One region of the Salipaludibacillus sp. HK11 genome, then DNA from elsewhere that is predicted to be linked to it. Evidence: riboswitches for the same ligand, from Rfam matches in the RefSeq annotation. Region 1 holds a riboswitch; each other region holds the start of a gene.

Region 1 (10,495 bases):
TATCTTGATACTCATCAACGAGAATTTCTGAAAAATAGTTTGCGTATTCCTCCGCTGCTTTTGAAGCTTTTAAGTCACCAGAAGGGGCTGTTTCAGTATCAGTCAGAATTTCTAAACATAAATGCTCTAAATCACTGAAATCAAGTACACTTTTTTCTTTTTTCTCATCCATATATCGTTTCGAAAATTGCTTAACGAGTGTCGTTAGTTTAACGATTGTCGAACCCATCGCTTGTAAATCTGCTAGGATGTCTGAAGGATGGAGTTGGAAAAAAGCCATCTTACATCCATGAACCATATCTTTCGCTTGATCACGAAGCGTTTTCGCTTTATCCTTCAAACGGGGGGCAACCATGTCCTTTTTGGTGATAGAAGGGATTCGACCAAAACCAACTTGTTGGAATTGATCAAACATACCTTGCCATGTTTTTGCTGATAATAATGCCCGTACTTGAAGGATTTCTTGATCAAAAGTGTCCGCGTATTTAGATGGCCCTTCAGGTTCTTTCGTTAACATCATCCCTCGTTCAAGTAAATCTATTGCTTGCGATAACTGTGTTTGTACATGGCTTATTGCTTCATTAGCCCAATCTAGTTCTTCAATTTTTTCAATGTGTCCTAAATGATAGTCCATAACAATTTTATCTAACCATTTAAATGGCTGTGGGTTGGAACGGGAAAAATTGTATAAATGTAGTACTAGACTTCGAAGTTTATCATCACTACGATCTCCGCTATACTGATCAACTAACTCAAAGAAGGTTTGATTTCCCTCTTGTCCGTACTCTTCTTCAAAAAGTTCTTCGATCACTTCTTCCCTGATTAATTGACCTTCTGTATCATCTAAAATACGGAAATTAGGATCGATGTCAACTTGATAATAGTATTTACGTATGACATTCATACAAAAAGAATGCAGCGTCGATATATTTGCCCGATGTAAAAGAGAAAGTTGCTTTCGCAAATGTATGGAACTTGGATTAGAATCTAATTTCTTTTCAATCGCTCCACCAATCCGATGACGCATTTCTGCAGCAGCTGCATTAGTAAATGTGACAACCAGTAATCGATCGATATCAATAGGTTTATCAGTATCTGCCACCTTTCGGATCATCCGCTCGACTAATACAGCTGTTTTACCACTTCCAGCCGCAGCGGCGACGAGAATATTATTACCTTCTGCTACAATCGCCTTCCATTGGTCTTCTGTCCAAGTAACATTAGTTGGTTTCGGTGTTATGTTCATGCGCTTCTCCTTCCTGTTCGCGAATCAGTTCTAATATATCTTCGTTGGAATGTCCAGAAAGGTACCGGAAATCATTTGACTCGATACTAGGGTCAAATTGACAAAACGATTTATAAGAGCAAAAAGTACATGGAATGTTTTGTTTCTTTTTATATGGTGTAAGGTTAATATTACCTTGCATAATAGACGTTCCAACTTTTTTCACATGATTTCTTAAATAGGAACGAAGCGTTTTATAATCCGGCTCGGTAATTACTTTCGAATTTGCATAAGGTTCCCCATCTTTTTTCAATCCTACCGGGAGCATTTCGGACCTACGTCCTGTTTCTAACTCTAAATCCATCTGTTTAATCACATTTAATGAAGAAGATAAAAGACCTTTCATTTTAAAATCTTCTAATATTTTCTCTTCAATTTGCTCTAAGGACAATTTCTGATCAGCTTGAATCATCGGATTATGGACGTGGAAGTAAAGTACTCCTGCTGGGGTCACTTCTGTACCTAACCAGTCCGCTGCAGAAGTCACAATCACATCCAGATATATTAACATTTGTAACGCTAACCCTTCGTAAACATCATCGAGTTTAATGTCCTTACTACTGGATTTGTAGTCAAGAATCCTTACATACACACCATCTTCATCTTCTGCTTTGTCCACGCGATCAATCCTTCCAATGAGTTCAATAACGTGGCCATTGTCTAATTCGAAGGTTAACGGCGGTAATTGTTCATCAGGTCCGAATCCAACTTCTAACCCTGCAGGAGAAAATCCTGTTCGTTTGGCTTGTTCTGCCAAGACCGTAGACGCCCTTGAAACAACTTCTTCTAATTTTTGTTGAATATAAGTGAAGCGATTTGAACTAAGCAAAATTTCCCTTTGAATTTTAGGTGCGAGATTGCCGACAATCGTTTTTGACATCGACGCCGCCTTTTGTTTCGTTAAATTAGAGAAATCTCTCCCTTCTGCTCGTAACGTTTCAGCCATTTCTTTGAGGGCTGCATGAAATAACGTCCCGATATCTGGTGCTTCGAGTTTAAACGTTTCACGTTCTTTTAATTTCAATCCATAATTTGCAAACTGTGAAAATGGACAAGCATTAAACTGCTCCATCCTCGACACACTTGTTTTCAATACTGGTCCATAGAGTGCCTCTGTCAATCGTTTAGGTAAATTCTCTGGTTGGTTTTTATAGTTTAAACTTTGTAATACAACTGAAACTTTCCCTTTCCATGCTGAATTAGTTACAAACCAGTTGTACACTTCCCACCAAATGCTAGAAACATGATAACCACGCTTCCAGCCTTGAAGTTGTTGCGTTAACTGAGAGAGTGTTTGCTGTGGATTCGTAATAAACGTTTGTTCTTCTTGTTCTTCACTCACTTCTAGTGGAGAGCCAGATGCAACTTCGATAGACATCTTTGGAAACAAATCTTGAATATGATGTAACATCATGGATGGCTGTTGGCTTCGGCCTTCCTCATCTGCTAGAGGGTAAGTAAAATAGAGTTTCTCTTGTGGAATCGATTGAGCCATATACATCAAAAAGGATTCATTCAAAAGCTGTCTTTCCGCACCTGGAGCTAAATGTAACCCTTGCTTTTCAAGATGTGCTCGCTCTTCTTCCGAAACGAGACTTCCTTCATCTGGCTTAGCTGGAATCACGCCGTCATTGACACCCATGATAAATGCACAACGGACTTGGGATACACGAGACGTTTCCATATCAGCAATCACCACTTGATCAAATGCTGGAGGAATAATTGAAAAGGACAAGCTTTCCAATCCTGTTTCAATCATTTTCATAAATAACTCAAAACTAATCTTTTCGTCTCCACTAATTTCAACGATTTGATCGATCAAATGAATAATTTGAGACCATAGTTGATCATGCTCTCGCGCTTCTCGTAAATCATCGAGCTTAACCGCTTCATCTCGCAAAACTTCGAGTTTATCAGCTGCTTGTACGTCTTCCAATAGTTGGTATAGGGTTCGACAATAGTCACGTACCGTTTTTGACTTCTTCACGCTTGCTTGAAAATTAATTAGTGGCTGCATTAATAAATCTCGCAACTCATTTATTTGCTTTTCATATGACTGTTCAGCATTAGTTTGATCGATATTACTATCAGCTGTGGTCGCCATCCGCCTATAAGTCCAAGGTTTCTCAGAATACCATCTTTTCCCTCTTATTCCGTATGAAAGGACATAATTTTCTAGTTGATCGACTTTCTCACGAGTATTTTCTCCATTCATAGGAAAGAGAAGTTCTGTTTTTAACGTTCGAAATACAGCTTCATATTGCCAGTGGCGCTGAATAACTTCCAAGGAAGAACGAATAAATTCAACTAGAGGATGATTAAGTGCAGACCTTTTTTGATCAGTGAAAAAAGGAATTTTTTCAGTTTGAAAAATTGTTTCGAAATAGTCGCTATATTCTCCAACATTCCTTAACAAAATTGCAATTTCTCCATAACGGTATCCTTGGTCCCTCACTAATGAAATAATTTCGCGCGCAACCCTTTCGACTTCGCCTCGCCTATGCACGGAACTGATGACACGGACTCCCTCATGATTATTTGAAGGTTTCGCAGGTCTTTGATTTTGATTTTTCTCTAAATACATCAACCCACTCGACTTAAATCGTTTCGATTCGTCAAGTATCGTCGTTGATATTTCTGGCAAATCAAACTCTTCACATAAGTCGTACAGCTGTTTATATGTGTTCCCCGTCTCATAAAACAAATCAAGTGGATGAAGGTCTTCAACTGTTGCAACAGGCTGATCCAATGTCAGAGCAATGTTCACATCTTTCACCGTAATAAATAAGGAACGAAGGACATTTAACTCAATTGGAGTAAAACTATGAAATCCATCTACATACACAATCGCCTGTTTTAATTTGGTTGATTCATAAATTTTATCGGCCAATAGTTGCAGGTAATCTTCAGACGCAATATATTTATCAGCAATTTCTATTTCCACTTGCGACAAAATTAAATACATATCATGGAGCTTATCTTTTATCGTCCGTTGTTCAGCAGAGTCGTCTTGATTCGATTCCTGTAGTCTCTCAATCTCTGTCTTTAAAACATCAGAATCTATATCGTAACGCTTGAACTCTGTTATCATTTGCTCTAATTGTTCAACAAAACCTTGACTTGTGGCAACTTTTTGAAATAATTGAAACTGTTGTTTTTTTCGTTCAACTATTTTTCTTAACAACATATGAATTCCTGTTTTTTCGATATGGTTACGGGTAGTTCCACCTACTTCTTGAAGAATTCTTAAAGCAAGTCTTGAAAAACTTAATACTTGCGTCCGAGTAATCCCCTTGCCCATCCTTTTGACGAGATTTTTCTCAGCTTGAAAGGTCATTTGTTCTGGTACTAGGTAAATAATTGGATCCCCAGTCGGATTTTCGTTCATTTTATCAATCATTTCTGTCTGCATTTTTGTCGTTTTACCAGAGCCAGAACGTCCTAAATAGAAACTAATCGCCATACCAATCACCCCTCCTATCATTATTCAGTACACAATCATACGTTCGCTCTATTATTGTATCAAAAATCTAGTTTTCACAATAGTGTTCCAATAAATAATTCAGATTATATATTAATTGATCATGTTATAATCAATAGGACTATCATACAAAAGACAAAGTTACATAATTAAAGTAGCTACACTTAACGTTTAAACGGAGTGAGTTCAAAATGAATTTGAAAACTAAGTTACGCAAAAACACCTTAATTGGAAGTCGCATTTTAAAAACAGGAATTGCTGTTTTTATAACATCAATGATCTGCTTAGCATTCGACCTCCCTGCCATATTCGCTGTCATTACGGCAATCGTCACGATTGAACCGACGACCCATGACTCGATCAGAAAGGGACTTGTGCGTTTTCCTGCATCAGCAATAGGAGCTGCACTTGCAGCTGGATCGGTTTATTTCTTAGGTGAAAGTCCGCTGACCTATACAATTGCAGCCACTTGTACCATTATACTTTGTCAAAAGTTTAAATTATACGAAGGTACGCTAGTGGCTACATTAACATCCGTTGCTATGATTCCTGATTTACAAAATTATTTATTACTTTCTTTTCTGATCCGATTAGGAACAACTTCGATCGGTATTACCGTTTCTACGTTAGTAAATGTCCTTATTTTACCTGCAGACTACTTGGACAATATCGAGCTAAGGAACCAACAACACATCGAACAAATTAAAAAAACACTGAACGAATCTTTTCAGCGTCTTACATCTATCCGTGACCATCATTATAAGAACATGGGAACTTATGAGAATTTGAAACGGAACATCGCTACGACAGATCAACTTCTCCAATTTCAACGAAAAGAACTTCGGTATCACCGCTTTAAGATAAAAAAATATCGGCGTTTTTCAATAGAAAAACAAACGACTCAATTTCTTCATAGAGCCGTCTTACATTTTGGTAACCTTCAATATTTACCGAAAAACCTCTCATTTACTGAATATGAACAAATCTTATTGAAAAGGGCTGAAAGCGAATTTGGATTATTGCTTACTCATCTAGACTTACCTATTCGAGATAGTTATTTTCAGTTTATTGATGAATTAAACAACCATCTGCGCTATGAATTTTCTCGTTCAAGGCCCTCCGCGGTCCACAACCAAGTTGAGTACGATCATCAATTAAGTGGAAAGGTTATTTTATTCTATGAATTATTAGCAATCCACGATTTGTTAGAAGATCTCCATCATCATGTCATAGCTAAGTCAGTTCATAATTGACATATTACTTCATGTAAGAATAAAGGAATGGTCATTTTTCTCAACCATTCCTTCTACTTTATTGAAAATTAATCATCATCTTCGTTTTCTTCTTAAATATCTCCTCAACATTGACCATACCTTTATCATAAGAAGTACTTTGGGGATTCTAAATCGCATTGCACATCACTCCAAGCATGCATATATTATAGTTACAACTCCGCTGATAATGCCATTTCATTTAATAGTCTCATCTAAATTCATTAAACTTATAACAGAACAATTTTAAGTTTCTTTATCTGAAAGGAAATCTAAATCAATATTTTTCTTCTTTTTTAATATCTTTTTTATTATCAATGGAACTAAAAAAGCAACGACAAACATCGTACCGGTAATAATAAACATTAGTGGACTTAATTCTACAAAAGATGCCCCCAAAAAGTTAAAGGCTAAAGTTCCAGGAATTATACCGATCATCGTAGCAAAAATATATTTCTTAAAACTAATTCTCGAGAGCGCTGATAAGTAGCTAACTAAATCAAAATTAATCACCGGAATTACTCGCAAGGCGAAAACATAGAAAAATCCCTTCTCTTCGATTTTTTTTTGAATGGTTTCGCCTCTTCCCGTCCATTTTTTTCGTCTAATATTTCTCCCTAAATAACGCACGGCAAGAAAAGATATAATAGCGCCAGATACTGAACCAACATACGTTACAATTGGGCCAATTATTGGTCCAAAAGATAAGCCTCCAACAACCCCTAAAATCGAGGCAGGAAAGAGTACAAAAGGTCTTAGACTAAATATTGCAATAAATATTAGTGGTGCCCATATTCCAAAAGATAATATAGTTAATTGAATCCGTTCAGGATGAAGATCAATATGTACGTAATTTATATAGAGCATTAAACTCACAACAAACAAAAAAGCAATAATTTTAACGATCATTTTTTTAGGCATCTCTTCGGTGAACTCCTTTATAACATCTATAACCGTTCTGAAAAACAATTCCTTAATCTAGCTAACTAGAAACAATTGGATTATTATGACCCACCATTTAATAAAGAAGTCTCACAATAACTTAATTCTTAGTTTTCATATTACAGTAAAAATCACCCGCACTCAACGAAGGTGTTCTATTTTGAAACTTATATTTACGATATAACAGTTCCTTTACAAATCATGTTTATATTTTATGTTGCATATAAAGAAAAAGTTTGTTATGGTTAGTTCAAAGTTCATATCATTTACTTCAATATATTTGAAGTGAGTAGAGGTGCAGAAATCATTAGTACATGACTTGAGGAGTATGAGCTCTGTTGATAGCCATGAAAAGGGATTTTTGCCGAAACAACGAATGGCTCAAACATTTGTTGTTGGGTCTGTTATTGAATAAATGCAGGACTGTCGTATAGTCAATAGACTGTATGGAGGGCTATCTCACGCTGGATTACCGTTTAATTACACTATTCTAGCAGCAACGAGACCCTCGTTGCTGCTTTTTATATTTTGTAATAACGGTTGTACAAGCGATTTAGCTCTATTCAAGAACTTCATCCGTTTAAGGCGGAAATAATTTGAATAGAGGTGCTTCACATGAATTTCGGACATATTTTAACTGCCATGGTCACCCCTTTTGATCAAGATGGCAATATCGATTTTCCAGCAACGAAAGAATTAATCCAACATTTATTAGCTAATGGTTCTGATGGAATTGTCGTAGCAGGAACAACAGGTGAATCTCCTACTTTAAGTATTCAAGAGAAAGTATCTCTTTACGAATTCACTGTTGAAGTAGTTGACGGAAGAGGTCCAGTCATTGCAGGAACAGGAACAAATAGTACGAGAGCAGCTATTGAGTTAACTGAGTTGGCTACAAGAGCCGGTGTCGATGGTGTCATGCTCGCAACACCTTATTATAATAAACCAAGCCAAGAAGGTATGTATGCGCATTTCAAAGCTATTGCCGCAGCGACTCCGCTTCCAGTTATGTTGTATAACGTACCTGGCAGAAGTTCAGTCACTTTGCTCCCTGCTACAGTTATCCGACTATCAGAAATTAAAAATATCGTATCTATTAAAGAAGCAAGCGGTGATTTAGACGCTATGTCAGAAATTATTGATAAAACGTCTGATGATTTCACTCTTTACAGTGGGGATGATAGCTTGACATTGCCTATTTTATCTATCGGTGGGAATGGCGCTGTTTCCGTGTCATCTCATATTATCGGTAACGAGATGAAGGACATGATTACAGCACATGAAAATGGTCATGTAAAGTATGCAGCACAACTTCATCGTCAACTTTTACCAGTAATGGACGTCATGTTTAGTGCTCCTAGCCCGTCACCAGTAAAAGCAGCTTTAGAAATGTGTTCAATTAAAGTTGGATCTGTTCGATTACCTCTAGTTTCTTTAACACCAGAAGAATCGCAGAAAGTCCATCATATAATCCGGCATAAGATATTTTCTTCTGCTGTGTAACAGAAAGCAGGCCTTCATTTTTTTGAAGGCCATTTATTTTTTATTTATTTTGAGATCAATTTTAGAGTGTATTCTGTCTAAAACTCGAGTGTTATAAAGAGAAGATTGCGAATCCCTTGCTGATTCGGAACGTTTTTCAATTTATATTCCTCGAACGTTCCGAGTGCCCCGTTATGCCCCGTTGATTCGGAGCGTTTTTCAATTTAGATTCTTCGATCGTTCCGAATCCCTCGTTGATTCGGAACGTTTTTCAATTTCGAATCAACGAACTGTCTGAATACCTCATTGATTCGGAGCGTTTTTCAATTTCGACTCCGCGAACGGTCCGAATCCCTCGTTGATTCGGAGCGTTTTCCAATTTAGATTCCTCGATCGTTCCGAATCCCTCATTGATTCGGAGCGTTTTTCAATTTCGACTCCGCCAACGTTCCGAATGCCTCGTTGATTCGGAACGATAACGAAAGACTGAAAGCGTTGGGCACGGAAAGAGTTCGCTTTTAGTCGATCGAGTGTTTTCTGTAAAAATTGTGTGAGTAATTGTTTTTTTGATCCCTTTTATATTCACATCTTAGTGCTTTATGAATAATTCAAGAATTATTAGTTCTCCCATTTGTTCCTAAAAAGAACTTTCAATTTATTAGATGCAGACAAACAAATTTGTTTCGTCTCCTCTTCTGTCATCATAAAATGTTCTGCAGTTATCATTATAGGAGTTCTCTGATGGACTGTTAACCTTCCATACTGACGAAGATTCGATTCCTCAACTTCACGAAAATAACGAAAGACTGATTTTTCAGGTTCAGGAAGCCGCTTGATTAGTTGATCACGCTGCTCAAAATAGCTATCTTTATTAAAGTGATCCATAAACCTCTCCCCTTTTGATCGTATTAATTCAATTTTCTTTACATAGAATATACGATTGAACAATGATAAAGATTCAGCTTTATATACTTATTTAGAGGTAGATTTTAGCTAGTATAAGCTCATTTAAAATCAGCCATTATCTATCTGTTACACTTTAGTGTAGCAAAATTTGAAAAATCACTTATGTAAAATAATCTAACTTAACCTTATTAAACTGGGAAACTAACTAATAACCTCTTAAAAAATTATAACTGTTACATAAATATTTGATCTCTGTTCTAGTTTTCATGAAAGTGTCACATTTAGCTATTGTTGTAAGCCATTTTTACTTTTATACTTAAGGTACATTAAAAATGTGATTTAATTCACTAATATATCAGTCTGACATGGCACGTTTTACAACTAAAACTATATGGAGGCGTTAATTATGAGTAAGACAATTGAGAATGTAAGTCACCCGGCATGGTTTAACTTCAACAGTGGACTTTGGAATAATGAAATCAACGTTCGTGATTTCATTCAAACCAACTACTCTCTTTATAATGGTGACGAGAGTTTTCTCGAGAACGCAACAGAAGCTACAAATGATCTTTGGAAGCAAGTAATGGACCTTACTACACAAGAACGTGAAAGAGGTGGAGTATATGATTTAGATACAAAAATCGTATCTACTATTACTTCTCATAATGCTGGATACCTTGATCAGTCAAAAGAAAAAATTGTTGGTGTTCAAACAGATGTACCTTTCAAGAGATCCATGCAACCTTTTGGTGGGATCCGCATGGCGAAAGCGGCTTTGGAGTCTTACGGTTACGAACTAGACGCAGACGTTGAGAAAATTTTCAGTGATTTTGCCAAGACTCATAATCAAGGCGTATATGACGCTTATACTCCTGAAATGAAATTAGCTAGAAAAGTTGGTATTATTACAGGTCTTCCAGATGCTTATGGTCGTGGACGAATCATTGGTGACTATCGACGTATTGCACTTTATGGTGTTGATTTTCTCATTAAAGGAAAGCAAGACGAATTAAACAGCTTCTCTGGGGCAATGACAGAAGAAGTGATTCGTTCTAGAGAAGAGACTTCCGAGCAAATTCGAGCGCTTAAAGACTTAAAACAATTAGGTACTATATATGGATTTGATAT
Region 2 (10,495 bases), 960 kb from region 1:
GAAGTGAAGTTTTCGACGTATGCAGTGCCAATGATAATTGGTGAAATTCAGCGGTTTTTAAGAGATGATGGAACTGTGAAAGTAAGTCGATCTATTAAAGAATCAGCTAATCATATTCGAAAAATGAACGATGAGTTATCAAAGACTCTTGGCCGAGTGCCGACAATACAAGAGATTGCTAACAAGTTGGATCTGTCGCCAGAGGAAGTTGTATTTGCACAAGAAGCCAGTCGCCAACTCGCTTCGATTCATGAGACAGTGTATGAAAACGATGGTGATCCTATTACAATTCTCGACCAAATCTCAAATCCTGATGATGGGAAATGGTTTGATAGAATCGCTTTAAAAGATGAAATTGATAAATTAAATGAACGAGAAAAACTGATTATTTACTTACGGTATTACAAAGATCAAACTCAATCTCAAGTTGCTGAGAGATTAAGCATTTCCCAAGTACAAGTTTCTCGATTAGAAAAGAAAATACTAGATCAATTAAAGGAACAACTCAACGAATAATGTTGAGTTGTTTTTTTGTATGGAATTGAATACTTTCACTAATACTAAGTTAGTACAAACAAGCTGAGACGAGAAGGTGAGTTCATGACGAGATTGAAAAAAGTGATCTTTATAACAGATGGCGATGAATCGGCTGTAAATGCAGCTAGTGTCGCGGCAAATTCTCTTCAATGCTATTTTCTTTCTTTATCTAAGGGAAATCCTAGTATTATCCAAACAGACGTTTTAATTAGAAAAATATTGGAAGCTCCGATAGAGCCTGTCATTGTTTTATTTGATGATGCGGGATACCCAGGCATTGGTCCTGGAGAATCGCGTATGAGAGGCGTAGCGAATTCCCCTTTTATTCAAGTGTTAGGTGTTATCGCAGTTGCTGCTCATACAGATACAGACGATTGGTCAAAAGTGGACGTATGTGTTGATCGCTATGGAAATATTACAGAATACGGTGTTGACAAAGCTGGGATAAAAGAAACAGAAATAAAAAGAATACGAGGGGATACTGTGGATCTTTTAAATGTCAATGAAGATCCAATCATTATTGGGGTTGGTGATGTAGGAAAAATGGGAGGGTATGATGACTTTGAAAAAGGAGCCCCTGTCACAAAAAAAGCGATTCAATTGATTTTGGAAAGGAGTGGTCTAAGTGACCCACCAAGATGAAAGCAAGATTGACCATCCTATTTCAGAAGACATCCATGAAAATGAGCGTTGTCTAAAAAAGCGAGTTGGTATTGGTGAAAGTTTTGACGTAGGTGTTAGAAAAATATCTGTCCTCGATAAAGAAGTTCAATTTTATTTTGTAAATGGATTGTGCGATATTCAATACATTATTGAATTGTTAAAAGAACTAATGTTTCTTGATGCGGTTGAACAAAAAAAATCTAGTGTAAAAGAGCAGATTTTAAACCGGCTAACTCATGTACAAGTAGAAGAAGTAGGTACGCTAGATGAAGCCATCGTAGAAATGTTATCAGGGTTAATTTTTATTCTCATTGAAGGAGATTCCAAAGCCCTTGTGATTGATGTGAGAAATTACCCTGGGAGAGGCCCTGAGGAACCTGATACCGAAAAAGTTGTCAGAGGAAGTCGAGACGGTTATACGGAAAATATTATTGAAAATACTGCATTGACAAGAAGAAGAATCCGCGATGAACGATTAAGAAACGAAATTATGCGCGTTGGCCGTCGATCTAAAACTGATATCAGTGTTACTTATATTAAAGGCATCGCGGATCCGAAACTTGTGAAAATTGTTCAGAAAGAGTTAAAAGGCATTGATATCGATGGATTAACCATGGCTGATAAGGCTGTTGAAGAATTTGTAGTTAAACAAGGATATAATCCATTTCCGATGGTTCGCTATACCGAAAGACCTGATGTGTGTGCAACTCATTTATTGGAAGGTCACGTCGTTTTATTTATCGATGCATCTCCAAGTGTGATTATTATTCCAACAACGTTTTTTCACCATGTACAGCATGCTGAGGAATATCGTCAAGCACCGATGGCGGGGACTTTTTTTCGATGGGTGAGATTTTCAGGGATTCTATTTGCTTTATTTATTTTGCCATTTTGGTTGTTAATGGTACAAGAACCCGAGCTTCTTCCCGATGCTTTCGACTATATTGGTCCTTCAGAAGATTCGAATGTACCGGTATTTGGGCAGATTGTTTTAGCAGAGTTAGGAATAGAATTATTAAGGATGGCGGCGATCCATACACCTTCTCCATTAGCAACAGCATTAGGACTTGTTGCTGCTTTGTTAATTGGAGAAATTGCAATAGAAGTAGGACTGTTTATTCCTGAGGTAATTCTCTATGTTGCGGTTGGCGCGATCGGAATGTTTGCAACACCAAGTTATGAATTGTCAGTTGCATTAAAAATACTACGACTCGTTCTTCTGTTTTCGGTGGCGCTATTCAACGTCCCAGGGTTTGTCCTAGGTACAGCGGTACTGTTTATCCTGCTCGTACGATCAAAAACCCTAGGGGCGCCATATATGTGGCCGTTCCTACCTTTTTATCCAAAAGCGTTATTTGATATTATTTTCCGGCAGGCAGTACCAATTAAACGGAAGAGACCGAGTATTGTTCATCCGCAGAATGTAACGAAACAAGATGGTTAATAAATTTTCTAATGTATTCGTATGTTAGTTGCATGATGGATAAGAGTGTGATATTGTAAAAAAATAAAATATGGTATAAGATAAGTTATAATGTAGGTAGAGGTGCAAAAAGAATTAGTAAATAGCCTGAGTAAAAGGAAACGATGATGGCTATTGAAAGGTCAATTTGCCGAAGTAACTAAAGCAACTTACTTTAGTTTACTGGGGTGTAGTTAAATAAACTGCTCACTGTCACTGCAATTTGTAGTGGAGCACTAACCTTGATGGATTGCCGGAAACGGAACTCCCAAAAGGGAAATGAGTGTGATTCACATTCATTTCTCTTTTTCTATTGTTCAAGTGTGAGTAAGGTTACAAGGAGTGGGTATATATGGGGTTATATGGAACAAGTAAGATTAATCAGGAGGGTCATTTAACAATTGGTGAAGTTGATGTCACTACTTTAGCTGAACAATATGGCACACCTCTTTATGTATATGATGTGAAAGATATTCGTAATAGGGCGTCAGAGTTTCATCATGCGTTTGAAAATCAACAAGTGCAGTATCAAATAGCTTATGCTAGTAAAGCTTTTAGTTGTATTGCAATGATTGAATTGGCCGATGAACTAGGATTAAGTTTAGATGTTTGTTCAGGTGGGGAACTCTTCACTGCATTGCAAGCTGGATTTCCAGTAGAAAAAATTCATTTTCATGGAAATAACAAAACACCAGATGAACTTGAAATGGCTGTGAAAGAAGAGATAGGATGTATTGTGGTTGATAATTTCACAGAATTATCTTGGCTTATGGGTCTAACGGAGACGTTGAATACAAATATCGACGTATTGATTCGAATTACACCAGGTGTAGAGGCCCATACACATGACTATATCTCAACAGGACAAGAAGATTCGAAGTTTGGCTTTGATTTGAACAGTGGTCAAGCGAAAAGAGCAATAAAAATGATTTTAACGCATTCCCATTTAAAATTGAAAGGTGTTCATTCTCATATTGGCTCACAAATTTTCAATGCAGAAGGTTTTGAGGAGGCAGTTAAAGCGATTTACTTATCGCTAGCAGAATGGAAACAAGAATTGGACTATTATCCTGATGTATTGAATGTAGGTGGAGGATTTGGCATTCGTTATGGAAAGCACGACCACCCACTTCCTCTGCATGAGTATATTGATAAAATGGTGATGGCAGCAAAAGAAGAAGCCGGAAAATTAAATATGCCTGTGCCAGAAATTTGGATTGAACCAGGAAGAGCATTAGTAGGAGAAGCGGGCACAACGTTGTATCGAATTGGTTCGAGAAAAGATATTCCTGGGTTAAGAACGTATATTTCTATTGATGGTGGAATGACTGATAACATTCGACCGGCATTATATCAAGCTGAATACGAAGCTATTTTAGCTAACAAAGCCGATCAAGAAAAATCAGAAGTTGTTTCTATTGCAGGCAAATGCTGTGAAAGTGGAGATATGCTCATTTGGGATTTGGCATTACCTCCAGCTATTCAAGGAGACTTACTTGCCGTATCTTCAACAGGAGCTTATGGCTATTCGATGGCAAGTAATTACAATCGTATTTTACGTCCAGCGGTTGTATTTGTGGAAGACGGTGAACATCATTTGGTTATTGAACGTGAGAAGTTTGAAGATTTAATACGACATGAACGTTCCTACAAGCAACTTATTATGCAAAAAGGATTAGACACACAGATAGGTCAAAATTAACCTCGAAAAATCGAAGGAAATAGAGCGGTTTGATTGTTTTGTTTCCTTCTTTCGTATTTCTCGTGTAAAATAGAAACAATATACATAATTTAATTGAAAAAATGGAGGTAATAATGATGAAAAAAGGTACAATTGCTTTTGAAAATGGTGAAAAGATTGAGATTGAATTTTTTGCTGATGAGGCACCGGGAACGGTAGCTAACTTTGAAAAATTAGCGAACGATGGTTTTTATAATGGTTTATCTTTCCATCGAGTGATTCCAGGTTTTGTCGCTCAAGGAGGATGCCCTGAAGGAAATGGTACAGGGGGACCTGGTTACACAATTAAGTGTGAAACAAAAGGGAATCCACATAAGCATCAAAAAGGAAGTCTTTCAATGGCTCACGCTGGTAAAGACACTGGGGGAAGTCAATTCTTTTTAGTACTTGAACCACAGCCACATTTAGATGGTGTTCATACTGTATTTGGTCAGGTAACAGAGGGGTTAGATATTCTTCCAAGGATTAAAGCAGGCGATCAAATGTCAGAGGTTAAAGTTTACGAAGCATAAAATATGTCCAAAAACGTTCAAATTCTCATTTGGACGTTTTTTTTGAGCAAAATGAAGAACAAATGAAACATCTTGTGATACACTATACAAAATGAATAAACCGTTCCTTCGGGGTAGGGTGAAATTCCCAACCGGCGGTGATGAGGCGCAATAGCCTTTAAGTCCGTGACCCGTTGCTTATATTTAAGCAACGGTGGATTTGGTGAAACTCCAAAGCCGACAGTATAGTCTGGATGGGAGAAGGATATGACGGTTGAAAAAGATGGTTATCTAGGAGAAGTGTGTCTTATGACATTTACTGTTCCTAGAATCACTCTTTTTTACGGAGAGAATTGAATTTTGGTTTTCTCTGTAAACTTTGAGCATCTTTTTCTGCACAAATCATATTCTGAAACTATGTCCTGAAGGGAAATTCCTTTTAGGGCTTTTTTGTTTTAAAAAAAATTGAGTTAAATTACAATTTTTTATCTCAGTTTGATTGATGACTAGAAGTATACGTTTATATAACAGGAGGGTTCGACTTATGGATAATAACTATATGAAATTAGCGATCGAGATCGCAAGACAAACAATAGGACAAACAGCTCCGAACCCTGTTGTAGGGTGTGTTATTGTCAAGAACGGTGAAATTGTTGGTATGGGGGCGCACTTAAAAGCAGGGGAACGTCACGCTGAACGTCACGCTCTTCAAGTCGCTCAAGCCAATGCCAAAGGGGCAACGATGTATGTCACATTGGAGCCTTGCTCACACCATGGACGAACACCTCCTTGTGCTGATGCTGTCATTGAAGCTGGAGTATCCAAAGTGGTGATTGCTTCAACAGATCCGAATCCTGAAGTGTCAGGCAAAGGAATAAATAAATTGAAAAACGCTGGAATTGACGTTGAAGTTGGTGTTATGAAAGAAGAAGCAGATGAACTAAATGATGTTTTTTTTCACTATATGACTACATCTACACCGTATGTAACATTGAAAATGGCGACTAGTATTGATGGGAAAATTGCCACTTCAACGGGAGAGAGTCAATGGATTACTGGAGAAGAAGCGAGAAATGATGTCCACCAATTAAGACATGAACATGATGCAATTCTCGTTGGAGTTGATACAGTCATTCAAGACGATCCGTCGTTAACGACAAGATTAGCCAATGGTGGGAAAAACCCTATCCGGATTGTATTAGATCGTAAGCTTCGTACGCCGTTGGAGGCAAAAATAGTGACTGATCAAAAAGCACCGACATGGATCGTCACAACCGCTTTAGCTGATAAACAGAGAAAAGAAGAATTTGAAGCGTTAGGGATAGGAATAATAGTGATAGAAAATGAAGACATCTCAATTCCCTCGCTCCTAATAGCATTATTTAACAAGAAAATTACCTCTATCCTTGTTGAAGGAGGCGGAAATGTGAATGATAGTTTTCTGCGTTCGGGTTATTTTCAACGGGTAATAAAATATATGGCTCCTATTCTAATTGGAGGAGAATCAGCTCGGTCATCGTTTTCAGGAGAAGGAATTACACATTTGCAAGAAGCTCCGAGACTCCAATTAAAATCAATGAAGCAAATTGGAAACGACACAAAATTTATTTTTCATAAATCGAAAGAGGGGGAATAATAGATGTTCACAGGAATTATTGAAGAGAAAGGATCGATTCAGCATATTCAACAAACAGGCGATGCAATTGTTATGAAGATTCATGCCTCTGAAATTTTATCCGACATTCACTTAGGGGATAGTATAGCGATAAATGGTGTCTGTCTTACAGTTACAGCATTTGATCAACACGCATTTTCTGTTGATTTAATGCCAGAAACGGTTCGAAATACGAGTTTGAGGGATTTAAGTGTACGATCAGAAGTTAATTTAGAACGGGCTATGTCGGCAAAGGGCCGTTTTGGAGGTCACTTTGTAACTGGTCATGTCGATGGAACAGGTGTGATTAAATCAAAACGAGCTGAGCACAATGCCGTTTATTACGATATTGAAATATCAAAAGAATTACGTAAATACATGATGATGAAAGGTAGCGTTGCCGTTGACGGCACAAGCTTAACAATTTTTGGCGTCACCGCAGACAGTTTTACGATATCGATTATTCCGCATACAGTTCAAGAGACAATTATTGGTACAAAGGGGCCGGGGGATATAGTAAATATTGAGTGTGACATGCTGACAAAATATGTGGAAGAGTTAATGACACAACGTTTATCTTCAGATGATGAACCATCTGGGAAAATGACGGAGAGTTTTCTAAAAGAACATGGGTTTAAATAATGGTAGGAGGCAAACAAACATGAGTATTTTTGATCCGGTAGAAGAAGCAATATATGCACTTGCGCAAGGAGAAGTAGTGATTGTATGTGACGATGATGATCGTGAGAATGAAGGGGATTTCGTTTCCATTGCGGAAAAAACAACGCCTGAAGTGATTAATTTTATGGTGACACACGGGAGAGGTTTGGTATGTGCTCCAATTACACAAGATAGAGCAGAAAAACTCGGTTTAGCTCCGATGGTAGATCGAAATTCTGACCCTCATGGCACGGCTTTTACAGTAAGTGTTGACCATAAACATACTACTACGGGAATTTCAGCTCCAGAAAGAGCGATGACGGTAAAAGCATTGATTGACGATAATGCCAAGCCGGCTGACTTTCAGCGTCCGGGCCATATATTTCCTCTCATTGCAAAAGAGGGTGGTGTATTACGTCGAGCTGGACACACAGAAGCTGCAGTCGACTTAGCAATCATGAGTGGAGCAAAACCAGCGGGTGTTATTTGTGAGATTATGAAAGAGGATGGTACAATGGCAAGAGTACCTGATCTTCGCAAAATTGCAGATGAGCATCATTTAAAAATGGTTACAATTAAGGACATGATTCAATATCGAAATAGGAAAGACCAGTTAGTTAAGCGAGAAGTAGAAGTGAAGTTACCTACGGATTTTGGTGAATTCAATGCAATTGCCTATTCAAATATCGTTGACGGAAAAGAACATGTGGCGATTGTTAAAGGAGAAGTTGGTGGAGAAATGCCAACACTAGTAAGAGTTCATTCAGAGTGTCTAACGGGTGATGTGTTTGGTTCGAATCGATGTGATTGTGGTCCTCAATTGGATGCTGCCCTCGCTCAAATTGAAGAAGCGGGATCTGGGGTATTGCTTTATATGCGTCAAGAAGGGCGCGGCATAGGTCTGTTAAATAAATTGAAAGCTTATAAACTGCAAGAAGAAGGTTATGATACTGTTGAAGCGAACGAGAAGCTTGGTTTTGCTCCCGATTTAAGAGATTATGGGATAGGTGCGCAGATCCTTCGTGACTTAGGGATTCGGAAAATGAAATTACTAACAAATAACCCGCGGAAAATAACAGGTCTTAAAGGCTACGATTTGGAAGTTGTCGAAAGAGTGGCAATACAAATGCCACATTCGAAATCAAATGAAAGATATCTTAAAGTGAAAAAAGAAAAGCTAGGACATTTATTAAATTTTTAAGATGAAATCTGCTAGCTTAGCTTCTTTGGATGAAAGCTTTGAGATTCTTCATAGACGTTCATCGAAGCTAGTAAAATTATTTTAATGATATATCGCGTAACAAAGCAAATAAACTATAGGAGGCGTTAGTATTGGGACAAGTATTTGAAGGAAACTTAATCGGAACAGGATTGAAAGTAGGGATTGTAGTTGGGCGTTTTAATGACTTTATTACAAGTAAGCTTCTAGGTGGAGCAGAAGACGCGTTTAAGAGACATGGTATTTCAGAAAGTGACGTGGATGTCGCATGGGTTCCGGGAGCATATGAAATTCCTTTCATCGCAAAGCGGATGGCAGATTCAGGTAAATATGATGCAATAGTAACATTGGGTACAGTCATTCGAGGGTCAACACCTCATTTTGACTATGTATGTAGTGAAGTATCGAAAGGGGTTGCTTCCGTTTCTCTTTCTAGCGGCGTTCCTGTTATTTTTGGTGTAGTAACAACGGATACAATTGAACAAGCGATAGAACGAGCGGGAACAAAAGCAGGAAATAAAGGTTGGGACGCAGCGACAGCAGCTATTGAAATGGCTAATTTATCAAAAACATTTTCTAACTAAGGTTGATGAGCATCCGTTTAAGTAAACGGGTGCTTTTTTGGGTTTCTAAAAATGATTTTGCCGAAAGTTCAATGACATTTTCTTAGTAAATAAAAGCGGAAATTTTTTTGCCCTAAATTGTCAAGAGATATGTTATCATTAAAAGCTGTGCCACAAGTCAATTGATTAATTTCAGGGGGATTTGGAAACAATGAAGGAAAAAGATTGTGAGGGATCGTGAGATGTTGATTCCAATAAAAAAAGAACACGAAAAAATTGCCATGGGGTTGCTTTCTTTTATGCCAAGAGATAATAAGGGGATAGTTGTGCAAAAAGTATTGAAAATGTATGAAACCTCACCTAATCATCAATTATATCTATATAAAAATGAAAAAGATCGATTCGTTGGTGTGGTTGGAGTAGAAGATTTGGATGGTTCTGTTTATATTACTGACCTCACTGTTGATCCGTCGCATCGAAATGAAGGACTAGGAAGTTTGATGATAAAAATGATAGAAGATATGAAATCAATTCGAGTGTTAGGAACGAATGATACCGAATTATTTGTAAAGCATTATCAAAATCAATCTTGAAATGATATGCAGAAAAAATGATATTGTTGATGTACTATGAAACTCATATTTCGCGGAGATCGAGTGTATGGCTTTATGCCTTAACTTTTTAGAGAGATATGTAGATATTATCCAACATATTCTAAATGATGAAATTGATTCGTAGGACAAAAGGGAAGAGTTAACGCTCTTCCCTTTCCTGTTTTTTTCGTATAAGAGAATGCTGTCTTGCAAGAATAACATCAGATCGATCGCGAAGCTTGTGCCTATATATCAAATCTTGCTTATCAGTTTCTTTTGAAGACAACCACTGCCAACCTTTTTCTTTTGCAAGCTCTTTACAATGAGTAATGAGAGATTCATCAGTTAGAGGGAGATTCATTGGCTCATAGTTCCCATCATGGAGTATATTTTTTATTTTTGATTTGACAGACTGCTCTAAATCACCTTGATGAATGTGTAAGTCATCTAATAAATGATTACTTGTTCTGAGATGAGATAATACTTTACGATATAATCGCAGACTACCTGGGAAATTTCCCTGCCGTTCATGATAAACTGCAACTGCAAGTTGAATTAATGTTAGCCATTTGATGTCACGATCATTTTCAAGCCAATATTCTTCCATAATTTCATGACATTCAAAGTAATCTCTTGAAGCATGAAAATGGACAAGATATTCTAAATAAGGCTCAGGGTATTTTTTCATATTTCCCTCCATATATATCAAGTTTATCTCTATATCATAAAGCATTTTAATTGCAATGTGAAGGTAACTAATTTTAATGTTCTGCTCAATAATCAAACTAAAATATGATATAATTTAATCATGAATGAAAGGGAATGGTGAATTCATGCAATATAATGTTAAGCTTCATTCCTTTGAGGGACCATTGGATTTATTACTCCATCTAATTCAAAAAAATGATTTAG
Region 3 (10,495 bases), 1.5 Mb from region 1:
TAACACTCCGGCAATTAACAAAGAAGAAGTGGCAAACTCGAGACACTACACGCAATTTGGCTTTCAACGTAACACGAAAAATTCTGCAAAACAAGATGGTGATATTCCGGGATACTCTGTCTACGACCGTAGCCTTCTTGCTGAAAGCATTAGTGAAATGGCTGCCGTTTTGCGTGAAGTAAATGATGTTGGGGTTCTAGTTACTGATCAACACGTACTCATTGCATATGACAGTGCTTCACCTGACCGTGAAGCTGTAGCTGATCAAGTAAAGCAAACCGCGATGTCTGTTGTTCCAATGTACTACGATGTTTATGTAGCTGATGACATAACCCTCATGGACGAGATTGAACGCTTCAAAGGAAGGTCTTCAAAAGAAACAACTCATGCAAAAGCATTGCAACAAACGATTGATATAATGAAAGAATACCCTCAAGGGACTTCAGCAGATAACGACACACACAATCAGTCACCAAATATGCAGAACAATTAAGGGTACGTATATTTTCTCAAGAAATGATAATAAAGAAAAATCGTCACTAACTTTTAAAGTAGTGACGATTTTTATAGTTTAATTCATAATTGCTGCATTTTTTTGTGCTGCATCTACTTGTTCATCCGCATGATAGGAAGATCTTACTAAAGGACCGGATTCGCAATGTTTGAATCCCTTTGTCATTGCTATTTCTTTCAACTCAGCAAATTCTTCTGGAGTCCAATATTTTTGAATTTTCAAATGAGATTTTGTCGGCTGAAGATATTGACCTAATGTCAAAATATCAACGTCTACCGAACGTAAATCGTCCATCGTCTCAATGATTTCTTCTTTCGTTTCACCTAATCCGAGCATGAGACTTGTTTTAGTCGGAATTTTAGGTTTCATTGCTTTTGCTCTACTCAGTACTTCTAATGTCCTTTCGTACGTTGCTCGTGCTCGAACTGTTGGAGTAAGTCTACGAACCGTTTCAACGTTATAGTTAAAAATATTTGGATTAGCATCAATCAGATTTTTCAAGTTCTCTTCTTTACCACCCATGTCTGATGGAAGAACTTCAACGGAAGTGAACGGACTTTGTCGACGAATCGCTCGCACGGTTTCCGCAAATACTTTTGATCCACCGTCTTTTAGATCATCTCTAGCAACTGCTGTAATTACCACGTGTTTTAAACCCATTAGCTTTACTGACTCCGCTACTCTTTCAGGCTCTTGCTCGTCCAATTCTGTTGGCAGCCCTGTCTTCACGGCACAAAAACGACACGCACGAGTACAAATATCACCTAGAATCATGAACGTCGCAGTTTTTCTTTCAGCCCAACACTCATGAATATTGGGACATTTCGCTTCTTCACACACTGTATGTAAATTTTTCTCTCTCATTAGCTTCTTCAAGCCTTTATATGAGTCATTCGTATTAAGTTTGATTTTTAACCATTCAGGTTTACGGACATGCTCTTCTTTTTTAGCCATCGTCCTCACACTCCTTTGTTCTTTTTACTAACATGAGACTTCCTACGATTTTTTTCACAATATTAACTTTAACACGATATTGTAAAGATAACAAAGAACTTAGTTCCTAAATCTAAGCGTATGAAAACAAGTTATTTGTCAAAGTATAAAAGAAATGTTTGTTAAAGGAGATGCACATCTTGACATTTAAACAATTGACTTATTTCATCGTGATAATTTCTGTTATGTTATTTTTTCAAAATCCAGCTATCGCTTCTAATATTGATGAGATGACATCTGAAGAACTCGATCAGGAGCGTATGGCCTTATACGTGAAAACAGAAGCCGAGTCGTCTGTCCCATGGTACTACTTCGCAGCTGTTGATAGTTATGAACGAGGACTTCGCAAAGCAAGAAACGATTTACCAAAAGAAGAAGGACTTATCGCCATTTTTATCCCCCAAGAAAAATGGGTGGGAATGACAAATCCTGACCCCGAGGACCAAAATCCTCGATCTATTGCTTTTTTTGAAGGGATCGGAAAAGATGGAAATGGTGACGGTGTTGCTGAGCTTAATAATGATGAGGATATACTCTATTCTTTTGCTTCTTTTTTGGCCACTTACGGATTTACTGAAAAAGACGTACAAATTGCCCTATGGGATTATTATCAGCGTGATAAAGCAGTAGAATTGGTGTCTGGACATGCAAAAACATATCGCACGATCGATTCACTCGACTTAAGGAAACGGGCTTTTCCTCTGCCACTCACAGCCAATTATAGCTATCGCAGTACGTGGGGGAATTCAAGAGGTTGGGGCGGTAAACGAATTCATGAAGGAACCGACATTTTTGCTGGTCATGGATTACAGGTAAAGGCAACAACATTTGGAATAGTTGAATTAAAAGGTTGGAATAAATTTGGTGGATGGCGAATCGGTATTAGAGACACAGATAATGTTTATCATTACTACGCACATTTAAATAGCTTTGAAAAAGGAGTTGACCGCGGTACCGTCGTTCAGCCAGGAGATGTCATTGGATATGTAGGTAGCTCTGGTTATGGAAAAGAAGGAACACAAGGAAAATTCCCACCACACCTTCATTACGGTATGTATCGAGATAATGGATTCTTCGAATGGTCGTTTGATCCACACCCTTCTTTAAAGGTATGGGAGCGAGCAGAAAGAAAACAAAATAATTCTTAGTTCAAAGAAAAACTCAGCGACAAAAAAATAGTCGCTGAGCTTATTTTAACCGCGTTACGTTTTGCTATAATTACTCGAAAATTGATAAAATATTTAAAATCAAAATCCATAAAATTCCTATTGGTGCAATAATTCGAATAAACCATAACCAGATGACTCCGATAACACTATTAGTTAAACCAGTTTCTTTTAGTGCATCAACTTTATTCCATCCCCATCCAACGAATAAGGCAACAATAAATCCACCTAGGGGAAGCGTGTATTGATCCGTGATCATATCAATGAAATCAAGGAATGGCTCCCCAAGAAAAGTCATCGATAAAGGTCCACCTTGGCTTAATGCGGATGGAATACCAACCAACGTAACGACAACACCTGCTACGATTGTTGTTAGTTTACGATTCCAATTCATCTTGCGCATCACATAAGAAACACTTACTTCCAAGAGTGAGATCGCAGAAGATAAAGCGGCAATTGCTACAAGGAAGAAGAATAGTATTGCAAAAAATGTTCCTCCAGCTCCCATTTGAGCAAATACTTCAGGCAACGTGATAAAGATTAAACCTGGCCCACTCGCAGGGTCTAGCCCAAACGTAAACACAGCTGGGAAAATCATAATACCTGCAATAATCGCAAATAACGTATCAAGTACTACAACTCCACCGGCAGCAGTTGGAAGTTTCGTATCTTTCGGTAAATAACTTGCGTACGTAATCATCGCACCCATACCTAATGAAAGAGTGAAAAATGCTTGACCAATCGCGGCCGAATAAACATTTGGATCTCCAAAAGCACTCCAATCTGGAGTAAATAAGAATCTTAATCCTTCTCCAGCACCGTCAAGTGTTAAACTATAACCAGCCAATATAATTAAAATTAATGCTAATAAAGGCATAAAAATACGGTTAGAAAGCTCAATTCCTTTTTTAACACCGAAAAATACGATGCCAATAACGATTGCCATGAAAAGGAATTGCCAGAAAACAGGTCCTCCTGCTCCTCCGATAAAGTCTACGAAGAAATCTTCATATCCACCTTGCCCCACCGCTCCAGCGGCACCGGTTAAGTAACTAAACAGGAAGTAACCGACCCAACCTGCAATAACTCCATAGAAAGATAAAATCAAGAATGATGTCACAACACCTAGTACGCCACCGATTACCCAAGGTTTTCCTGGGGCTATGTTGTTAAACGAGCCTACCACATCCGACTGCCCTCGTCGACCAATTGAGAATTCAGCTAGCAATACCGGAAGTCCAACAAGAAAAATACATAATACATAAATTAATAAAAAGGCCGCTCCACCGCTATCGCCTGTTACATACGAAAAACGCCAGATATTTCCTAAACCTACCGCTGAACCAACTGCGGCTAAAATAAAGCCCATTCTCGTGGCCCATTGTTCCCGTCCATTATTCATAGTCATAACTCCTCTCTTTCATATTTTAATATTTATTCGCTCTTTGCCATCTTATTATAATTGTCTGACAATTGTCAAAGAGTTTCGGTATATATTATATAAGTGTCCCAATTATTCTTATTTGCTAAGCTGCTTGATATAATCTCACAATGACTGTTTTTAGGATAAGAATTGTTATTGCAAACGTCACAGCCCCAGCTAATAATCCAATCCAAACACTTCCAGAGAAACCTAATGCTAAAAACGAAATTGTTGCTATCACCCCAACAATTAGTGCATAGGGTAGTTGTGTCAGCACATGATCTATATGATGACTACCTGCACCTGCTGAGGATAAGATCGTCGTATCAGATATAGGTGAGCAATGATCTCCAAATATCGCACCGGCAAGTACAGCAGCCAATACTGGTAGAATAAGCGTAATATCCGTTATCGCTGCAATTTCCCCTGCAATCGGAAGCATGATTGCAAACGTCCCCCATGACGTACCTGTGCTAAATGCCATAAAACCAGCAATAAGGAACAGTAAAGCAGGAAGGAACCCTAATTGTATATGCTCATCAACCAATGAGGCCAAGTATTCACCCGTTCCTAGATCACCAATGATTTCAATGATTGTCCAAGCGAATAATAAAATATAGATGGCAGGAAGCATCGATTTTACACCTGCCCATAATCCAAGTCCTAGATGTTTCATTGGAAGTTTTCGTAATAATGAAATGGCAATCGTCATTACTAAACTGATTAATCCCCCATACAACAATGCTGCAGCAACATCAGTATTTTCAAACGTAGCTAGTAATGATCGTTGGCCTTCCTCTGTTCCCTGAATACCTGTAACCACCATAAACAGGACTGTTGCAATGATAAGTGTAACGATCGGCCAAATTAAATCGGCCACTTTACCATCCGCCATAGGGATTGCATCTTCGCTATCACCTGGAACTGGCCCCTTTTCCTTATCTACAAGTTCACCCGTATTCTGAGCTCGTTCCTCATGCGTTCTCATCAGACCTATATCCAACTTAAAATATGCTACTGCAAAAACGAGCAAGATTGCAAAGATCGCATAAAAATTCATCGGCGCAATGAACAAAAAGGCTTGAAGGGCTTCATATTGAGTAACCCCATGGGTAACTAAGATTCCACCAATAATCGTAATAATGTATGCCCCCCAGCTTGAAACTGGAGAAATAACACAAATTGGTGCAGCTGTTGAATCGACAACATATGCTAGCTTTGCTCTTGAGATTTTATGCCTATCTGTGAAGGGACGACTAACATTCCCAACGGTCAGACTGTTAAAGTAATCATCAATGAAGATAATGATCCCTAGGAACCCTGCAACAAACTGAGCAGCTATTCGCGATTTGACTTTTGTCAATGCCCATTCGCCAAAAGCTCTACTACCTCCTGTCACCGTAATAAGTGCTGCAATCATACCAAGGATTAATAAAAACAAAATAATGTAAAATTCCCAAGTATTTACTCCACCCTCAGAAATAAAAATACCTGCAACAATAGTGAAAATTTGCGATATTGTTTCATTAAGAAATAACTCTTCTGATTGGTTTATCATCAATGCTCCAACAACAATTCCTATCCCAAGAGATAACAATACTCGTTTGGTGATAATCACCATTACAAGCGCTAAAACCGGTGGTAATAATGTTAAAATACCATGTTCCTCCATTTGGATCCTCCTAAAAATAAATTAATTCCTACAGATAATCGTTACATTGCTACAAATAGACAGCCAATTCGATATATAATTCAATCCTTCTGACACATAACAATTTCCGACAAATTTCGCAACGTGTCCATAGTCTCTTTTATGACTATGATACCCAAAACTTATCCACCACTCAAAAATCTTTCGTTTCCTAACCATCAAAAAACGACAAAGGAAATTTCCCTTGCCGCTTCATAATGAAGTCAAGATGTCGATTCCCCATCAACTGAAGTAGTACTCCACTAAGGTTTCCCTTTAGTGACAGTGTTACATTTATTTAATGTAACCCCAGCTATTATATCCCGGACAGAACATAATAACTTCGGCAAAACTCCCTTTCAGAAACGGTCATCGTCGTCCAAACTCTCGTTTCCTACTTCTGCATTTTGCGCCTCTACCTCACCGTAAATGAGGTATTTACTCTTTATTTAATTACAAATCCGAAACTTATCATATCAAAAGATTCTTTTCTTTTCAACTGTTTTATTTTTGGATCTAATTGCTTATATTTCTGTCAGTTTCCATATCGAAATCTTCACTAACTTCTTCTTCTGGTCTTTGGATGACAGCTGGCGTCATTCCACCTTCACCACCCGGTCCACTATAAAAATCTGGAACTTCTCCAGGTATCCATACCATTGCTACAGGAATCGATGTTTTTACCACTTCCGTATTTGTCGCAAATGGAATAACAACCTTAACATCGACTTCAATTTCTATCGAGATACTCATGTACGTATTATTAATTCCAACAGATACAATGTTCTCCTTCAGTTGCGGCTGCACATCTCCAATCGCTGATAAACGAACAGGAACTCGAGGTCCTAAGTGTGCGAGTAGTGCGTTGTTAGTCGCTTGACCTAAAGGAATCATATGAATAATTCCATCTTCAGAAAATGTCGCTCCTTCGCTATGGACATCGACTTCATTCGGAATACGAAGATCCTTCACTCGTCCATGTTCAATATCATTTAAATAATTCTGCACACGTTTCGTAGTCTCTTGTAACACCCGATTATATATAACTTGATTGTATTGAACAGACATGACCTTCCCGTCTTCATCTCGATCAAATTCGACAAGATTCTCCAATTCCGTATCCTCAAGGATATGACGAGATATCGCATCATTGATAGCTAATGTACCAATTCTTTGCGTCTCAGTAGTTGCGATCGCCATCAATGTCGGTCTGATACCTTTTTCTACGATGATCAGCCCCTGGACTGTTAAGATAATGAAAATGATAAACGAAATCATTAATACATAACGAAAAGGAAGAGGTCCTTTTTTCTTACGGCTAGGCCGCGTGGTGCGAAATACTTTCATTTTGATTCCCCCTCCCCACATTCATATGCAAGGAGAAACAAAGATTGTACTAAAAAATTCTCCAAGATTGTCTCCTGAAGAATTTTTTCTATTTTTATATTCTTTCATAGATAAGAAACGTATGCGAATACTGATTTTTCTCATCAACAATTCCTTGTTCTTCAGATACGATTTCCCAATCTTTTTCACTAATTTCAGGAAAGAAAGTATCTCCTTCAAAGAATTGATGAATTTTTGTTATGTACAATCTTTCTGCTTTAGGAAGAAGTTGTTCATAAAGTGTCGTCCCACCGATGACAAAAAATTCATCTCGCTCTTTCATCAATTGATCAACATCAGACAACTCGTGAATAATTTCTACACCTTCCACTGAAAAATCTCGATCTCTTGTCAAAACAATATTTCGTCGTTTCGGTAACGGGCGCCCAATCGACTCGAACGTTTTCCGCCCCATGAGGATTGGATGACCCGTCGTGATTTTCTTGAAATATTGTAATTCTGCCGGTAAGTGCCATGGCATATCACCGTTTTTCCCAATCACTCTACCCTCTGCAAAGGCAGCAATCATCGAAATCATACCGACACCTCACCTTTAATATGAGGATGAGGATTGTAGTCAATTAATTCAAAATCATCAATCGTGAAGTCTTCAATTTTTTTCCGATTAGGATTTAATTTCATTTTTGGTAGCGATCGGGGTTCTCTCGTTAACTGAAGATTCACTTGGTCTACGTGATTGAGGTATATATGCGCATCTCCTAATGTATGCACAAAATCGCCTACTTCTAATCCACACTCTTGCGCGATCATCATCGTTAACAACGAGTAAGATGCTATATTGAACGGAACACCTAAAAATGTATCTGCACTACGCTGATAAAGCTGACACGATAGTTTTCCATCTGCTACGTAAAACTGAAACAAACAGTGACAAGGTGAGAGTGCCATCTTGTCCAAATCAGCTACATTCCAAGCATTGACAATCAATCTTCGTGAATCCGGATTTGTCTTTATTTGCTCAATGATCGATCCGAGTTGATCAATCGTTTCTCCATTTGGAGTTGGCCATGAACGCCATTGTTCTCCATATATTGGTCCTAAATCACCATTTTCATCTGCCCATTCATTCCAGATTCTAACGTTATGTTCTTTTAAATAAGCAATATTTGTCTCACCTTTAATAAACCACAACAGTTCATGGATGATCGCGCGAAGTGCTAATTTCTTCGTCGTCAATACAGGAAATCCTTTCGATAAATCAAATCTCATTTGGTAACCAAATGTACTGATCGTCCCCGTTCCCGTGCGATCTTCCTTTTTTGTTCCATTTTGTAAAATATGGTTACATAATTCTAAATACGCCTTCATTACTACACCTCATTTAATGTTTACTGACTACTTATCAGTAATTCTTGTACTGATCTATCACCGTTTCACATCCAACAATTGTAACATTCAATTCATCCGATAGATCCAAATCTTCTTGGATACTTTGTTTATCTTCATCATTTATTATACGGATAATCGGTCTTGATGGTAAATCCGAATTAACTTTTGCGACAATTCCTTCTTTGCCGTTACTAAGCTTTACTTGCAAACCAATTGGATAAATAGCGACTGTTTTTGCAAAAGCATCAACCAGTTCTTTTTCAAAAAGAGTACCGGAACCACTGTATAATAACTCTAGCCCTTCATGCGGAAGCATCGCTTTACGATAAATCCGATTCGAGGTAACTGCATCAAATACATCAGCAACACCAATGATTTTCGCGTAATAATGAATATCAGCACCAGCTAACTGTCTAGGATATCCGGAACCATCTAGTCGCTCGTGGTGTTGAAAAGCACAATGAGCCGTTAAAAGCGACAGTGTATGAGACTTTCGCAGCATCTCAAATCCAACGGAAGCATGGTTTTTAATGAGGTCAAATTCTTCATCCGTTAATTTTTCCGATTTATTGAGTACTTCTAATGGCACGCCCATCTTGCCTAAATCATGTAGCATTGCGCCTAATCCGAGATCATGAAGTTCAGAATTGTTTAAGCCCATTTTCTGGCCTAACGCTAAAGAATACACAGTCACATTTAAGGAATGATGAAACACATAGCTGTCAAAAGATATTACTTCAGAAAGCATCGATACCGCTTCTTTATTCGATTCAATTTCTGTTAAAATATCTTTGACTACATGTGAGAAAGCAGGTGATAATTTATCTATATCAATAGATTTCCCTAGGGCCATTTGATCGGAAATCGTATTGAAATTTTCTTGTATCGTTTTCAGTGATTTTGCCCGAGTCTTTGCATTTATCGTGTCCTCCACATAAATATCATCCGTTAAAGGATCCTCCACATATACGTAAGAGATACCTTTATTTTTTAACCTTTCCCGCATGTTATCTGACAACTCAACACCGCTGTTTAATAGTGGTTGACCTAAATCGTTGTAAATGGCTTTTGCTAAACGGTCCTGGTTATCTACTGAATCTATCGACTTTAACTTCAATCAAATCCCTTCCCTTTCTATACAACCATCTATCATAGATTTACATCGTTTCTTTGGAATTTGGTTAATTTCCAAGCTATGATATCTCTTAAAAACTCGGGCATATAATACGTAATATCGGGAATCGAACTAATCGTTGGGTATAAACGCCCCAGAGTGAACATATCGAGAGTAGCTAACTTATATTCCTTGTCTCTTCTTAATGGAATTCCATTGACCAATACATTTTTTTCATTAATATATTGCGACGTTCCAATCACTTCTACTTGATCATAAACCATTTTCCCTAACACTTTCCCTCGAAACCCAAATCCCTTCAAAGCAAAATCGATCATCCTTTTTTGCTCTGACTGACGAATCGTCTCTAATAGACGTTCACCAGAAATCATCACAGTACATGGATTAATCGGGTGTGGACAAATCTCATGCAAGTCTTTGAGTGTCACTGGACCTCTTTCTAAGCTTCTTAACAGCACTCCGGCATTCACCATAGAAATATCCGCATCGCACCACTCACGCAACCCTTCTGAGACGAGAGATGCAAATGGGCTTGGATTGTACCAATCGACAACTAGGTCAGAGTCTAAAACAGTAACTTGATTAGTTAGTTTATTATTTCCTTCAAATATTAACGCGTTTAACTTATTTTCTGTCTCTTCATCTCGAACAGTTGAATCAACTTTGCGGGATGAAATCTTATCTACTTGTACAATAAAGTTGTCGTCTTTTTGTTGATAACTTATGCTAACATCACCAATGAAAGCACCTGATCTTCCAGACTGATTAATCCAAGTATTATTGATCTTTTCCCCATTTTCTAGAACATGGTGAGTATGAGCACCTAGGATCAAGTCAA

Evidence for each region. A riboswitch is a leader RNA that binds a small molecule or an ion and turns the genes downstream of it on or off. The one in region 1 is predicted to bind lysine.
Region 2: linked by a shared signal. The riboswitch ahead of lysA (diaminopimelate decarboxylase) and the one ahead of dapA (4-hydroxy-tetrahydrodipicolinate synthase) in region 1 are both predicted to bind lysine.
Region 3: linked by a shared signal. The riboswitch ahead of ACM26V_RS12815 (Na+/H+ antiporter NhaC family protein) and the one ahead of dapA (4-hydroxy-tetrahydrodipicolinate synthase) in region 1 are both predicted to bind lysine.

The regions. Positions count from the first base shown of each region.
Region 1 is NZ_CP181045.1:1,161,377-1,171,871, reverse strand. It holds gene addA (helicase-exonuclease AddAB subunit AddA) at 1-1,246, opposite strand, end outside; gene addB (helicase-exonuclease AddAB subunit AddB) at 1,221-4,748, opposite strand; gene ACM26V_RS05885 (FUSC family protein) at 4,958-6,019, shown strand; gene ACM26V_RS05880 (TVP38/TMEM64 family protein) at 6,284-6,958, opposite strand; lysine riboswitch at 7,262-7,444, shown strand; gene dapA (4-hydroxy-tetrahydrodipicolinate synthase) at 7,595-8,482, shown strand; gene ACM26V_RS05870 (hypothetical protein) at 9,080-9,346, opposite strand; gene pflB (formate C-acetyltransferase) at 9,774-10,495, shown strand, end outside.
Region 2 is NZ_CP181045.1:197,184-207,678, forward strand. It holds gene sigF (RNA polymerase sporulation sigma factor SigF) at 1-516, shown strand, start outside; gene ACM26V_RS01215 (stage V sporulation protein AE) at 601-1,179, shown strand; gene ACM26V_RS01220 (spore germination protein) at 1,163-2,644, shown strand; lysine riboswitch at 2,734-2,910, shown strand; gene lysA (diaminopimelate decarboxylase) at 3,015-4,364, shown strand; gene ACM26V_RS01230 (peptidylprolyl isomerase) at 4,481-4,915, shown strand; FMN riboswitch at 5,016-5,164, shown strand; gene ribD (bifunctional diaminohydroxyphosphoribosylaminopyrimidine deaminase/5-amino-6-(5-phosphoribosylamino)uracil reductase RibD) at 5,439-6,530, shown strand; gene ribE (riboflavin synthase) at 6,534-7,190, shown strand; gene ACM26V_RS01245 (bifunctional 3,4-dihydroxy-2-butanone-4-phosphate synthase/GTP cyclohydrolase II) at 7,210-8,409, shown strand; gene ribE (6,7-dimethyl-8-ribityllumazine synthase) at 8,541-9,011, shown strand; gene ACM26V_RS01255 (GNAT family N-acetyltransferase) at 9,233-9,583, shown strand; gene ACM26V_RS01260 (DUF309 domain-containing protein) at 9,744-10,271, opposite strand; gene ACM26V_RS01265 (segregation/condensation protein A) at 10,417-10,495, shown strand, end outside.
Region 3 is NZ_CP181045.1:2,627,653-2,638,147, forward strand. It holds gene ACM26V_RS12795 (YhcN/YlaJ family sporulation lipoprotein) at 1-493, shown strand, start outside; gene lipA (lipoyl synthase) at 572-1,468, opposite strand; gene ACM26V_RS12805 (M23 family metallopeptidase) at 1,639-2,655, shown strand; gene ACM26V_RS12810 (sodium-dependent transporter) at 2,726-4,075, opposite strand; gene ACM26V_RS12815 (Na+/H+ antiporter NhaC family protein) at 4,200-5,768, opposite strand; lysine riboswitch at 6,032-6,212, opposite strand; gene yunB (sporulation protein YunB) at 6,303-7,133, opposite strand; gene ACM26V_RS12825 (dihydrofolate reductase) at 7,228-7,710, opposite strand; gene ACM26V_RS12830 (thymidylate synthase) at 7,707-8,501, opposite strand; gene ACM26V_RS12835 (HD-GYP domain-containing protein) at 8,536-9,639, opposite strand; gene ACM26V_RS12840 (bifunctional metallophosphatase/5'-nucleotidase) at 9,672-10,495, opposite strand, start outside.